DNA from 2 places in the Roseburia sp. 831b genome. Region 2 is predicted to be linked to the other one. Evidence: riboswitches for the same ligand, from Rfam matches in the RefSeq annotation. Region 2 holds a riboswitch; the other holds the start of a gene.

Region 1 (6,887 bases), 1.3 Mb from region 2:
GCCTTCGCTGCGACATCCGCTGCCTCGTAGAACGTCATGTGTTTGTATTGTTTTGCTTTTGCTATCTTTTCTTTTTCTGCATACATACCTTCACAGATAAGCAAATCAGACTGGCCCGCCGAACGAACCAGCGACTCTGTCGGTCTTGTGTCGGTACAGTAAGTCACTTTGATTCCCTTTCGCTGTGGTCCTAACACCATATCCGGGGTATAAGTCTTGCCATCTTCTGTCACACTTTCCCCACGCTGAAGAACGCTCCAGTATTTCTTTGGAATCTGGTGCTCATTCGCACGCTCTACCTCAAATCTTCCTGCCCGCTTAATTTCCACAGAGTAGCCATAACAGGTAATGTTATGATTGACACGGAATGCATGAATCTGATATCCATTCAATTCCAAGTCCACTTCCGGCTCTGTAAGCTCAATATATTTTATTTCAAAAGGGAGTTCCGGTGCAATCATGCGAAGTGCACCGACTACCCTTTCCAATCCTTTTGGTCCCACCATCGTAAGCGGTTCGGTTCGGTCTGCATTTCCCATGGTAAGAAGCAGTCCCGGCAACCCACTGATATGATCCGCATGATAATGTGTAAAACAAATGACGTCAATCGGTTTAAACGAAAGACCTTTTTCCTTGATTGCAATCTGCGTTCCCTCACCACAGTCAATCAACAGACTGCTGCCGTTATAACGCATCATCGCCGCTGTTAACCAACGATTTGGAAGCGGCATCATTCCCGCCGTTCCTAAAAGACAAACGTCTAACATGGATTCTCCTTTACAAGTACTCTGTTATTTCACTTTTGTCGGGAGGCAATAAAAATCCTTTCGTCCATTTATCGTAACAGGCTTCACACAAATCGATTGTGTGGATTTCTCCATCCTTCTGGCCGGAAAAATATCCCCATGTCTTTTCTATGGAAAGAAACTCTTTTTTGTTCTGCTCCTCCTGACAGCAGATGACTCTGCCACACTGGTTACAAATAATCTGATTTCCTTTTCGACTCATAGGCTCCTCCTGCCATACATGGCACATCTTTTCACTGGTATGTCAAATTGTTTCCATCCTTATTATATCGGACAGTTCCTGTGCCTGAATAGAGGAAATTACTGGCCATATATCATAATATAGGCATCTTCTTTCGGTTTTTCATAGAAGTTCGGGCGGACACCACAATTGCGGAATCCGTTTCTCTCATAGAGACGAATCGCGCTCTCGTTCGATACTCTTACTTCTAACACCAGCCTGCCAATGGAACGCTTCTCTGCCTCGGCCAAAACCGCCTTAATCAGCTGTGCACCCACTCCACGGCAGCGCTCTGTCTGTGCCACTGCTACATTTGTGATTTCCCCTTCATCAATTGAGACAATCATCCCGCAGTAACCTATGATTTTATTCTGCTCCTCTGCCACGAAAAAAACGGCATGGCCGGAATTTAAGGATTCTTCAAATCCTTTTTTGCTCCATGGCATGGAAAAAATCTCTCGTTCTAATGCACTGACCGCCTCTGTATCTTTCAATTGCATCGTTCTTACGGTAATCATTGCTGTTGATCCTTTTCTAATCTCTCCCGCTCTGCCTGGGAAAGTCTTAAATATTCTGGTTTATGTTCCTCTGCGGTCTCAATACGGCCTTCCTTAAAATACTGCATTCCAAGGACTGCCACTGCGCCTGCCCTTTGCTTATTCATATGTGCCGGTGCAAACAGGTACGGTACTTTGCAGTTTTCTTTCAGATAATCCCGAAAGACCGGTACTCCATCTCCCAAAAAGACAACCGATTGTCCTATTGTATTAATTTTTCCTACAATTTCATCAATTCCAACTGCACACTGCTCTAGCACAACCTCCATCTTATCTCCATCAAATCGGTAAAGACCCGTGTAAGTCTGATTTCTTCTCGCATCCATCAACGGACATACCATATCCCGGTATCCGACAAGGTTATAGGCAATACCATCCACGGTTGGCACATTTACAATTGGCTTTTTTAACGCCAATCCTAATCCCTTCGCTGTTGCAGAACCAATTCGAAGTCCGGTAAAAGACCCTGGTCCCCCTGCAATCGCAATGGCATCGATGCTATTAAGGTCCAATTCAATCATTTTGGCAATCTCATCTAACATAGGCAGCAAAGTCTGAGAATGTGTTTTCTTATAATTGACGGTATATTCTCCTAACAGATTATCATCCTCTACGATTGCCACACTTGCAACCAGCCCAGAGCTGTCTAATCCTAATATTTTCATTTCACTTCATACCCTTCTATTTTTCTTTGTCAACAATCGTAATCTTACGATAATCAAATCCTTTTTCCAAATCCTTTTCAATCGTAATCTCACGGCGCTTTTCGGGCAGGATTTCCTCGATAAGGTTCGCCCACTCAATCATGGTTAATCCCTGGCCATAAAAATAGTCTTCGTAACCAATCTCATCCATCTCTTCAATATCGCTAATCCGGTACACATCAAAATGGTAAAACGGCATACGCCCTTCTTCATAAACCTGCACGATTGTAAAAGTCGGGCTGCAGATTGGTTCCTGAATTCCAAGTCCATCCGCTATTCCCTGTGTCAGCACCGTTTTTCCAACGCCCAAATCACCGACTAACGTATATACCTCCCCTGGCAAAGCTTTTTCGCCAAGCTCTTTTCCAAGCGCATGTGTCTCTTCCCAGGAGTTTGTCTCATAGATTTTTACTTTTTCCATCTTCTCTACCTTTATTTCATATTGACACGATACTTTTCTAATTTCTGTTTTGCAAGCTCTGCCACCTTATCGTACTGTGCCCCTAACTGTTCCCTTGGAATCACATACGCATTCAGCCTTGTACTGTAAATCAGTACATTGCTCTTTGTGGAAACCATCTTATAAACCTGCTCCCATGGCAAAACTGCGCTTTCCCCGCCCTGTGAGACATGCACACCATCCTCCTCTAAGGAATAATGTAACACACCTTTTAGAACCTCCGATGTTGCAATGGCATGTTTCGAGCGCATCCATAACGTAACTGGCATATAAACAAGAAAAAGAATTCCAAAACATACATATAATATGGTGTATGTCATCTCAACCTTTCCACGTGTAAGAACTGCTGCGATAAAAACAAAAATTGCAATCACAATCGACATAATTCCATGAAAGCCGGAATAGGTCTGGTACATATTAAAACGATACATATCCTTTGGCTGTAATTTGATATCAAATTCTATTGGCATATCGTAACCTCCTGTATACATCTATCGAAAGTATAGCATTTTTTACGCAAAAAGAAAAGACGCTAATCTCTTAGCGCCCTTTCTTTGGTCTTTTAAGCATTTCTTCCTTTTAAAATCGGAGAAATGTGTTTGTAAATCAAAAATGTAATCACAACAGATAACAATCCTTTTACCATGGTAAATGGAAGGTTAAAGCAGATTAAACACTGTAAAATAGATTTCATCTGTGGCAAAATCGCCTGATAAGCATTTAAAATGGTTTCTTTAGGCATGAAGTTGTAGTAAAACGGATAAACCAATAAGTAATTCGACACGATACTGAACACGCCCATGAACAAATCGCCAAGTAAAGAACCGATAAGAGCGCTTTTTCTTGACTTCTTGTGCTTATAAATCAAACCTGCCGGCACGACAAAGGCTGCTCCTAAAAGGAAATTGGAAAGTTCCCCCACACCGCCTGTTGTGGTAATTGCAAGATGAAGTACATTTTTAAGTAAACAGATGAGTACACCACAAAGAGGTCCCATCGCAAAAGATCCAATCAATGCCGGGAGTTCGGATAAATCCATCTTGATGAATTCCGGCATAATAAACGGAACGCTAAAATCAAAAAACATTAAAATGTATGCGATTGCTGTCAGCATCGCTGTTACGGTCAGGTAACGCACGTTTACCCTTTTGTGTGTGTTGGTGTTTGTTGTTGTCTGCATATCCATGATATTCACTCCTTTTTTGAAAATAGAATTCCATCTGCCAGTATTTCTAAGGAGTTGCGAAGTGATTTCCTAACAGAAACAAAAAGCCCCAAATCCTTGTGGATCCGGGGCATCTCTTTTCACTTCAACAAGCCTTTGTAACTCTCACTCTGTTACATTCAGCTCTTAGCTACTTCTTCTCTCATCCAGACTATACTGTCGGTTCCGGATTCTCACCGGATCAATCGTTTGCACGACTCACGGACTTGCTAAGGAACACCGGAAAGCCACCTTGTGCCTTCCTGTCTTCTAGCTATCACCGTCGGTCGGGAATCTGTCGGATTGCAATTCAACTACAATTGTTATTGCATCTTCCATCACCCTGCCCCGAAGAAACTCTATATTCATTTTCTATTTTTACATAATATTTTATGCACTTACATTGTATGCGCACACGGATGTGATGTCAATAGGAATCTCTTCCTTTTTTAAGAATCTAATTTAATGCCGTCAAAGAAACTGTTTCCCTTGTGTCCTCTGTCATTTTTTCTGCGGTCGTTCTGATTCTTTCCATTCTGCGAACGGTTCTTGTTGGTATTGCGATTTGAATTCTTTTCTTTTTCCTTTTCTTTTCGCTCTTCCTTCTTCTGTGCTTCCGGCTTTCCACCACCAATTTTCATGGTAAGCTGGATACGCTGCTTTTTCAAATCAACGGAAAGCACCTGGACGTCCACAACATCCCCTACACTGACTGTTTCTAATGGGTGTGAAATATAGCGGTCACAAATTTCTGAAATGTGCACAAGACCATCCTGGTGAACACCGATATCGACAAATGCACCGAAATCGATTACGTTACGGACAGTTCCCTTTAATACCATTCCCGGTGTTAAATCTTTCATTTCTAAGACATCGCTTCGCAAAATTGGCTTTGGCATGTCCTCACGTGGGTCACGCGCTGGTTTTTCCAACTCTTTTACAATATCCTGTAACGTAATTTCGCCAATGCCAAGTTCTTCGGCAAGCTGTTTGTAATCTGCGATTTTCTTTGAAATGCCATCTAACTTACGCTTTTTGACATCTTCCATCGTATAGCCAAGCTTGTCTAATAATTTCTTGGTTGCATCGTAGCTCTCCGGGTGGACACCTGTTGCATCCAGCGGATTTTTACCTTCTAAGATTCGCATGAAACCGGCACACTGTTCATAAGCTTTTGGTCCAAGTTTTGCAACTTTTAAAAGCTGGGAACGGGACTCAAATTTTCCATTTTCTTCCCGGTAAGTCACGATATTTTTGGCGATCGCTTTGCTGATACCGGAAATATATTCGAGTAAGGATGCGGACGCTGTATTTAAGTCGACCCCTACTTTATTCACACAGTCCTCCACAACTCCGCTTAACGCTTCGCTGAGTTTCTTCTGGTTCATATCATGCTGATACTGACCGACACCGATGGATTTTGGATCTATTTTTACAAGTTCTGCCAGTGGGTCCTGTAAACGTCTTGCCATAGAAGTCGCACTTCTTTGTCCTACGTCAAAGTTCGGGAACTCCTCGGTTGCAAGTTTGCTCGCGGAATAAACGGATGCTCCTGCCTCATTTACAATGATGTACTGTACTTTTACCGGAATCTCTTTTAACAAATCCACAATAATCTGTTCGGATTCACGGGAGGCGGTTCCATTTCCAAGGGAAATTAAGGTAATGTGATATTTGGAAATCAGTTTCTTTAGAACAACTTTTGCCTCTTCTACCTTATTCTGTGGTGCGGTCGGGTAAATGACTGCCGTATCTAATACTTTTCCGGTCGGATCTACCACTGCAAGCTTACATCCGGTACGGAATGCCGGGTCCCATCCTAACACAACCTGGTTTGCAATTGGCGGCTGCATCAAAAGCTGCTCTAAGTTCTTGCCAAACACCTTGATTGCACCATCCTCTGCGCGCTCGGTAAGGTCACTTCGAATTTCACGCTCGATTGCAGGTCCGATTAATCTGGAATATGCATCTGCAACCACTTCTTTTAAGACAGGGGTCGTCTCTTTATTGTCATTTGTTATAACTTTTTTCTCTAAATACTGTAAAATATCTTCTTCCGGAGCCTCGATTTTTACCGTTAAAATCTTCTCTGCTTCTCCACGGTTTAACGCAAGGATTCGATGACCTGCCAGTTTTGCAACCGGCTCATCAAATTCGTAATACATCTCATAAACAGATTCTGCTTCCGGATCTTTTGCTGTGGAGGTAATCCGTCCCTTTTTAACCGTTAAATCACGGATATGAATACGGTAATCTGCCTCGTCGGAAATGGACTCTGCGATGATATCCTTCGCTCCGGCGATTGCGTCCTCTTGGGATGCAACCTCTTTTTCCGGATTTACGAATTTGGCTGCCTCTTCTAACAGGGATGTTGTAAGATTCTGTGCCAAAATCAGCTCTGCAAGTGGCTCTAAGCCTTTTTCTTTTGCAATCGTCGCACGTGTTCTACGTTTCGGACGATATGGACGATACAAATCCTCTACAACCACAAGCGTTTCGGCTGCTAAAATCTGACTTTTTAATTCTTCTGTCAGTTTTCCCTGCTCTTCGATGGTCTTTAAAACGGTCTCTTTCTTCTCCTCTAAATTGCGCAGATAATTCAGTCTGTCGTATAAATTACGGAGCACCTCATCATTTAATGCTCCGGTTACTTCTTTTCGATAACGGGCAATAAACGGGATGGTGTTCCCTTCATCAATCAATTTTACTGCGGCATCTGCCTGACTTTTCTTAATTCCGAGTTCCTCGGCAATTTTTGCTATGATATCCATTCTAATCCTCACTTCTGTATCATTCTAATCTCGTTTTCTATTATAGTAAAAAAGGACACGTTCTTCAAGAATAGGTTTCCTTATCCAATCTTCGCCAAAACATCCACGCCAAGTCCAAGCAGCAGGGCATCTTTTACGATGACATTGATTCCAATAATCACAAGC
Region 2 (6,887 bases):
AGGCGCATCTGATCCGCAATCTCATCTAACTCCATTTCTTACCCTTTCTTCCTATATCCTCCTTTTTTACAATTATTAATAGTTTATCACATTACCCTGGCAAAGCAAAATATTTTTTGACAATAGATTTTCTTACATATTCCTATCAAAAAATGATGTCACCCCAAACGGCAACATCATTTTTCTACTTTCCTTTATGCTTCCAATTCATGAATCAGGTTAATCATCTCAATCGCTCCGGTTGCACACTCGAATCCTTTGTTTCCTGCTTTAGAACCGGCACGCTCGATTGCCTGCTCGATGTTGTCGGTGGTGAGGACACCGAACATCACTGGAATATCACTGTTTAAAGATACGGTTGCAATTCCTTTTGAAACCTCACTACAAACGTAGTCATAATGACTGGTGGCACCACGGATGACTGCTCCTAAACAGATCACCGCATCGTACTTTTTGCTTTTTGCCATCTTTGACGCAATCAGCGGAATTTCAAAGGCTCCCGGCACCCACGCCACGTCGATGTTGTCTTCTTCTACATTGTGACGTTTTAATCCGTCTACTGCACCTGCTAATAATTTTCCTGTGATGAACTCGTTGAATCTTGCTACCACGATTCCAATTTTTACGTTTTCTGCTACTACTTTTCCTTCTAAAATCTGCATGTTCTTTTCCTCTTCTTTCTTATCATCTTTTTAATTGGTTTACATAATTTTTTTATGGTACAACATTTCTTTTTGTAACCTTTCTTATTACATACCGGTCACATCCAGAATGTGCCCCATGCGCTGCTGCTTTGTCTTTAAATAAAAACGATCAAACGGCGTTGCTTCCATCTGAATTGGCACACGCTTTGTAATCTCCATTCCAAAATCGGAAAGCTGATATACTTTGTCTGGATTGTTTGTCAAAAGGCGCATGGTCTTAACGCCAAGGTCTTTTAAAATTTGAGCGCCGATATAGTATTCTCTCATGTCTCCCGGAAAACCGAGTGCTAAGTTGGCGTCTAGCGTATCCATTCCGCCATCCTGAAGTTCATAGGCGCGAAGCTTATTTAAAAGTCCGATGCCACGCCCTTCCTGGCGCATGTAAAGAAGGATTCCTCTGCCTTCTTTTTCAATCTGGGTCATGGCAGCTGCAAACTGCTGCCCACAGTCACAGCGAAGGGAGCCAAAGGCGTCACCGGTCAGGCACTCCGAATGAACACGGCATAACAGGTTTTCGCCATCGCGAATCTCCCCTTTTACCAGTGCTACATGATGTTCTCCATTTAAAAGATTCCGATAACCATATGCCATGAATTCTCCGTATTTGGTCGGCATCTTTGCTACCGTAACGCGCTCGACGAGTTTTTCATGTTTTTTTCGATATTCCTGGATTGCCTTAATGGTGATGAATGAGAGTTTATGTTCTTTTGCAAGCTCCATCAATTCTTTGGTGCGCATCATCGTGCCATCCTCGCGCATGATTTCACAGCAAAGACCACATTCTTTTAAACCCGCCAGACGCATCAAATCCACGGTTGCCTCCGTATGACCGTTTCGCTCAAGCACCCCGTTTTTCTTCGCCTGAAGCGGGAACATGTGTCCCGGTCTTCGGAAATCCTGCGGTTTTGCATCGTCACTGACACACATTCTTGCGGTAAGTCCTCTCTCTTTTGCGGAAATTCCTGTTGTGGTCGCAACGTGGTCGACAGACACCGTAAATGCGGTCTCGTGATTGTCCGTATTGTCCGTCACCATCTGTGGAAACATCAGCTTTTTGGCAATTGCTTCGCTCATAGGCATACAGATTAACCCCTTTCCATAGGTTGCCATAAAGTTGACATTTTCTGTTGTTGCAAACTCTGCTGCACAGATAAAATCACCCTCATTTTCCCGGTCTTCATCATCCGTTACCAAAATGATTTTTCCATTTCGTAAATCTTCTAACGCTTCTTCTACTGTCTGAAATTCGTACATCTTTTCTCCTCCTAAAATCCATTTTTTAGTAAAAACTCTTTCGAAATATTGGACGGTTTCTTTTCCGTATCTGGCGTCTGTAAAAGTTTTTCCACATATTTTCCAATGACATCATTCTCTAAATTGACAATGTCGCCTGCTTTTTTTCTGGAAAGTATAGTTTTTTCCCTGGTGTGCGGAATCACCGACACGGAAAAACGCTCCTCCTGCACTTTTGCGACGGTAAGACTGATTCCATCGATTGCAACCGATCCTTTTTCCACGATATAGCGCATAACCCCTTTCTCCGCGGCGATGGTATACCAGACCGCATTGTCATCTGCCTGTACCTCTAAAATCGTTCCCGTTCCATCGATGTGGCCGGAGACGATGTGACCGCCGAATCTGCCACCACAAAGCATCGCTCTCTCAAGATTCACGGCACTTCCTCTTGCCGCTTTTCCAATGGAAGAACGGCTTAACGTCTCTGGCATAACATCTACCCAGAATCCCTTCCCGTCAAAAGAAGTTACGGTCAGACAGATTCCATTGACTGCAATACTGTCTCCTACCTTGATATCCGATAGAATCTCTTTTGCGCCGATTCGCATTGCGGCAGAGCTGGCACCTTTTCTGACTGCCTCAACGGTTCCGATTTCCTCTACAATTCCGGTGAACATGTCACCACCTCACTTTCCAATAAAAAATCATCTCCAATTTTCTCAATTGTTGTATTTTTCAGGAAAAATGCATCATTTGGAACATTTACACCAATTCCCGCAACCGGGCTTTTCGCTGTATCTCCGCCAAAAATTTTCGGTGCAATGTAGGTCTGCACTTTTTTTACAATTCCGGCTCGGAGTGCTGCCTCGTTTAAGGTTCCTCCGCCTTCTAGCAAAATGCTGTCAATTCCCATTTTCCCAAGCTGTATCATCAAATCCTTAAGGTTAATCCTTCCATTTTCTTCTTTTACCAGAAGAATCTCACAGCTGGCATCCTCGTATGGTTTCCACTTTTCCTGCCCCTTGCAGCAGGTTGCCAGAATCGTGCGCTGCTCCTTTGCGGTCGTAACCACCGTTGCCGCAAGCGGTGTGGCAAGATTGGTATCGCAGATAATGCGGATGGGATTCTTGGCATTGTAATTTTCAAGCCTCGTCGTAAGGCTTGGATTATCCAGGCGAACCGTTCCGATTCCCACCATGATTGCCATATTTTTATGGCGCTCCTCGTGCACTCTTTTTCTTGCAGCCTCTCCGGTAATCCACTTCGACGCTCCGGTTTTTGTAGCTATTTTTCCATCCATTGTCATGGCATACTTCATCGTCACATAGGGTGTCTTATTCTTGATATAGTGAAAAAAGACGGGATTTATCGCATCGCATTCTTCTTTTAAGACACCGGTTTTCACTTCAATTCCATGTTCTTTTAAAATCCGGATTCCGCCACCCGCAACAAGCGGATTCGGGTCATTCGAACCAATCACCACACGCGCAATCTTATGTTCTAGGATTGCCTGTGTACAAGGCGCTGTCCGGCCGGTATGACAGCAAGGCTCAAGCGTCACATAAAGTGTCGCCCCGCATGCATCCTCTTTACAATCTGCAAAAGCATTTCGCTCCGCATGTAATTCCCCACATTTTTGGTGATAACCTTGCCCGATGATTCTGCCATCTTTGACGATGACCGCACCGACCATTGGATTCGGATTAACCCAGCCAACGCCTTTTTTTGCAAGCTTGGTTGCGAGCCTCATGTATGTTTCATCTTCTGTTTGCTGTTTTGGTTCCATGTGTTTCTCCTTTTTCCTGTATAGATTCCGGTATCAAAAAATATTTCATAGCTTACTATTTGACAACTGACGTAACGGCAGGAATAGTATGTTTTAATGTGCGAAGATAAGGAAATCTAAGATTTTCTAATCTTCTCCCATAGGCACATACTGTTCCTGCCTTTGCGTCAGTTGTCAATTACTACATTATGGAATATTTTTGATAGCGAATTGTTAGTAAAAAGTGAAAAACCCCTGAGCGGTATGTTCAGGGGTTTTGACTATCTTTGTAGTTGATTTGATATTGCTTAAGTTTAAAGAATATCTTGTAATCTTGTTTTTCCAAAAGTCATTGTTCAACTCCGCCGCAATGCTATCCTCGCGGAGCCTTTTTTATATAATCGAAACGAAATTTCCAATTACATAAAAAAGCTCTGAAATGAATCCCATTCCAGAGCATAAATCCAAAATCACATGTATTCTTTCCCAAATACAACTACAATTTTCATTCATTCTTCTTTCATCCAGACTTTACTGTCGGCTTCGGAGTTTCACCGAATCATGCCTTGCGGCTCGTGGGCTTTACCACCGGTAGGGAATTGCACCCTGCCCTGAAGACTTTATTTTATTTTCTAACTTGAGTTTCATTATACGCAAATTTTTGTGGTTGTCAACTACGTTTTTCCTTGTATCCGGTATACATGTATTTTTTTCAAAATACTTCTTCTTTTCTTGAAATTGAGTTGCCTTGTGCTATAATGATTAAGGTCGGTGCTTAAGCACCATTTTTATCCAAACCAGGAAATAAAAGGAGAGCCTTTCAATGGACAACTTAATTATCCCATCTGGCTATAAGTCAGAATTAAATTTACATGATACACAGATTGCAATCAAAACGGTAAAAGATTTCTTTCAAAATCTGCTTGCCTTACGCTTGAATTTAACCCGTGTTTCCGCACCGCTTTTCGTAGACCCGGAATCCGGATTGAATGATAACTTAAACGGTGTGGAAAGACCTGTGTCTTTTGGCATCAAAGAACAGAATGAAAAACAGGCTGAAATCGTACATTCCCTTGCAAAATGGAAACGTTACGCCTTGAAAAAATATGATTTTTCTTATGGTGAAGGTATCTACACCGATATGAACGCCATCCGTCGTGACGAAGATACGGATAACATCCACTCTATCTTTGTGGATCAGTGGGATTGGGAAAAAGTCATCAAGAAGGAAGAACGCAATATTGAGACTTTAAAAGAAACTGTACGCACTGTTTACAAATGTCTTCGTAAGACAGAAAAATACATGGCAATCCAGTATGACTACATAGAGGAAATTCTTCCACATGATATTTTCTTCATCACCACACAGGAATTGGAAGATATGTTCCCGGATTACACACCAAAGGAGCGTGAATTCTATATTACAAAGACCAAGGGTGCTGTCTGCATCATGAAGATTGGTGATACCATGGAATCCGGAGAAAAACATGACGGCCGTGCTCCTGACTACGATGACTGGGAATTGAACGCTGATATTTTAGTTTACTATCCGGTTCTTGATATTGCACTGGAATTATCCTCAATGGGTATCCGTGTTGACAAGAAAGCGCTTCTTAGCCAGTTGAAAAAAGCAGGCTGCCCGGAACGTGCAGAACTTCCTTTCCAGAAAGCAATCTTAAACGAAGAACTTCCATATACCATCGGCGGTGGTATCGGACAGTCCCGTATCTGTATGTTCTTCTTAAGAAAAGCTCACATTGGTGAAGTTCAGTCTTCTATCTGGCCAGAAGAGATTGCAAAAAAATGTGAAGAAAACGGAATTCAGTTGTTATAATTTTTTAATGAGTTGCAATTCAAATTTTAATAAATGCGAACTTTAATAGAAAAGTTCCACTAAAAAAAGTTCGACCCGGTTATGAATGGGAATCCAAAGCGCTGGATTCTCGTCAAAACCGGGTTGAACTTTTTCCTTCTGTTTATCTACTTCGTTCCCTATGCCAAAAGTTCCTGCATCAGCTTGTGAACCGTCGTCATTTCATGAATTCTTCCAACATTTGCACCACAGAACACAAGTCCGTTCTCTACATCCCCCTTGACTGCGTCAATCAGAGCTTTTGTAATACAGTATGGAACCTTAGACGGATTGCATTTTTCCAGGCAGTTGTAACATTTTGAGATTGGGATTCTTGCCTTTTCCAAATGCTCGATAAACTTGTTTCGAACCGCCCGCCCCGGCATGCCGACCGGGCTTTGGATAATCTGGATATCCTCCTCATCCGCCTGGATATATGCCTGTTTGTAGGCATCCGACGCATCACATTCTTCCGTCGCAACAAAACGGCTCGCAACCTGCACCCCATCTGCACCAAGTGAAAATGCATGGCGGACATCCTTTGCATCAAAAATACCGCCTGCTACAATGACCGGTATCTCTTTTTCGTATTTTTCTTCATACTCTTTTTTACACTCGATGATACGTTGAATCTCTTCGTCAAAGACAGCATCCGTCGTCTCTGCTAACTGTTCTTTGGAAAATCCAAGATGACCACCCGCTTTTGGTCCTTCTACCACAAGGAAATCTGCTGTCCGGTCATATTTATGTGACCACATTTTTAAGATTAACTGCGCTGCCCGCCTGGAAGAAACAATCGGTGCAATCTTGGTTTTGCACTCTTTTCCAATTAACTCCGGCAGACTCATTGGAAGCCCCGCACCACTGATAATGACGTCTGCTCCTGCCAAAACCGCTTCTTTTACGTGCTCTTTATAATGCTTAAGTGCAACCATGATGTTGACGCCCACAAGCCCATTTCCACAGGCAATCTCCTTTGCCCTCTTGATATGTTTTCGAATTGCAAGAAGGTTACATCCCGCCTGGTCGTACTCAAATCCTTCCTCATCATAACCGATTTGAGCTGTTGAAATGATGCCAATACCTCCCTCTTTTGCTACTGCACCTGCCAGGTGGCTTCGGCTTACACCGACCCCCATTCCTCCCTGCACGATTGGAAGTTTCGCAACCTTTTCCCTGATTCGAAGCTCCTGAAATCCGTTCTTTTCCGTATTCATCTTAATAAAACCTCCAAATTAATCCTTTTTCACATGCGAAACACACTTCATAGGTCTCTCATGCCGTCAAATAGTTTGATAATCAAACTATTTATGGTTAAGTATAGAACTTT

Evidence for each region. Region 2 has a riboswitch for FMN ahead of ribD (bifunctional diaminohydroxyphosphoribosylaminopyrimidine deaminase/5-amino-6-(5-phosphoribosylamino)uracil reductase RibD). Riboswitches for the same ligand answer to the same signal wherever they lie in the genome.
Region 1: another riboswitch for FMN. It lies ahead of BIV16_RS10555 (ECF transporter S component); the one in region 2 lies ahead of ribD (bifunctional diaminohydroxyphosphoribosylaminopyrimidine deaminase/5-amino-6-(5-phosphoribosylamino)uracil reductase RibD).

Annotation. Positions count from the first base shown of each region.
Region 1 is NZ_CP135162.1:2,291,723-2,298,609, forward strand. It holds gene BIV16_RS10525 (ribonuclease Z) at 1-767, opposite strand, end outside; gene BIV16_RS10530 (hypothetical protein) at 778-1,008, opposite strand; gene rimI (ribosomal protein S18-alanine N-acetyltransferase) at 1,107-1,544, opposite strand; gene tsaB (tRNA (adenosine(37)-N6)-threonylcarbamoyltransferase complex dimerization subunit type 1 TsaB) at 1,541-2,248, opposite strand; gene tsaE (tRNA (adenosine(37)-N6)-threonylcarbamoyltransferase complex ATPase subunit type 1 TsaE) at 2,265-2,708, opposite strand; gene BIV16_RS10550 (YcxB family protein) at 2,720-3,217, opposite strand; gene BIV16_RS10555 (ECF transporter S component) at 3,310-3,927, opposite strand; FMN riboswitch at 4,103-4,311, opposite strand; gene BIV16_RS10560 (Tex family protein) at 4,401-6,722, opposite strand; gene BIV16_RS10565 (DUF2752 domain-containing protein) at 6,803-6,887, opposite strand, start outside.
Region 2 is NZ_CP135162.1:512,652-519,538, reverse strand. It holds gene BIV16_RS02295 (hypothetical protein) at 1-35, opposite strand, end outside; gene ribH (6,7-dimethyl-8-ribityllumazine synthase) at 195-662, opposite strand; gene BIV16_RS02285 (bifunctional 3,4-dihydroxy-2-butanone-4-phosphate synthase/GTP cyclohydrolase II) at 750-1,958, opposite strand; gene ribE (riboflavin synthase) at 1,970-2,617, opposite strand; gene ribD (bifunctional diaminohydroxyphosphoribosylaminopyrimidine deaminase/5-amino-6-(5-phosphoribosylamino)uracil reductase RibD) at 2,599-3,726, opposite strand; FMN riboswitch at 4,214-4,328, opposite strand; gene asnA (aspartate--ammonia ligase) at 4,529-5,539, shown strand; gene BIV16_RS02265 (NAD(P)H-dependent flavin oxidoreductase) at 5,698-6,774, opposite strand.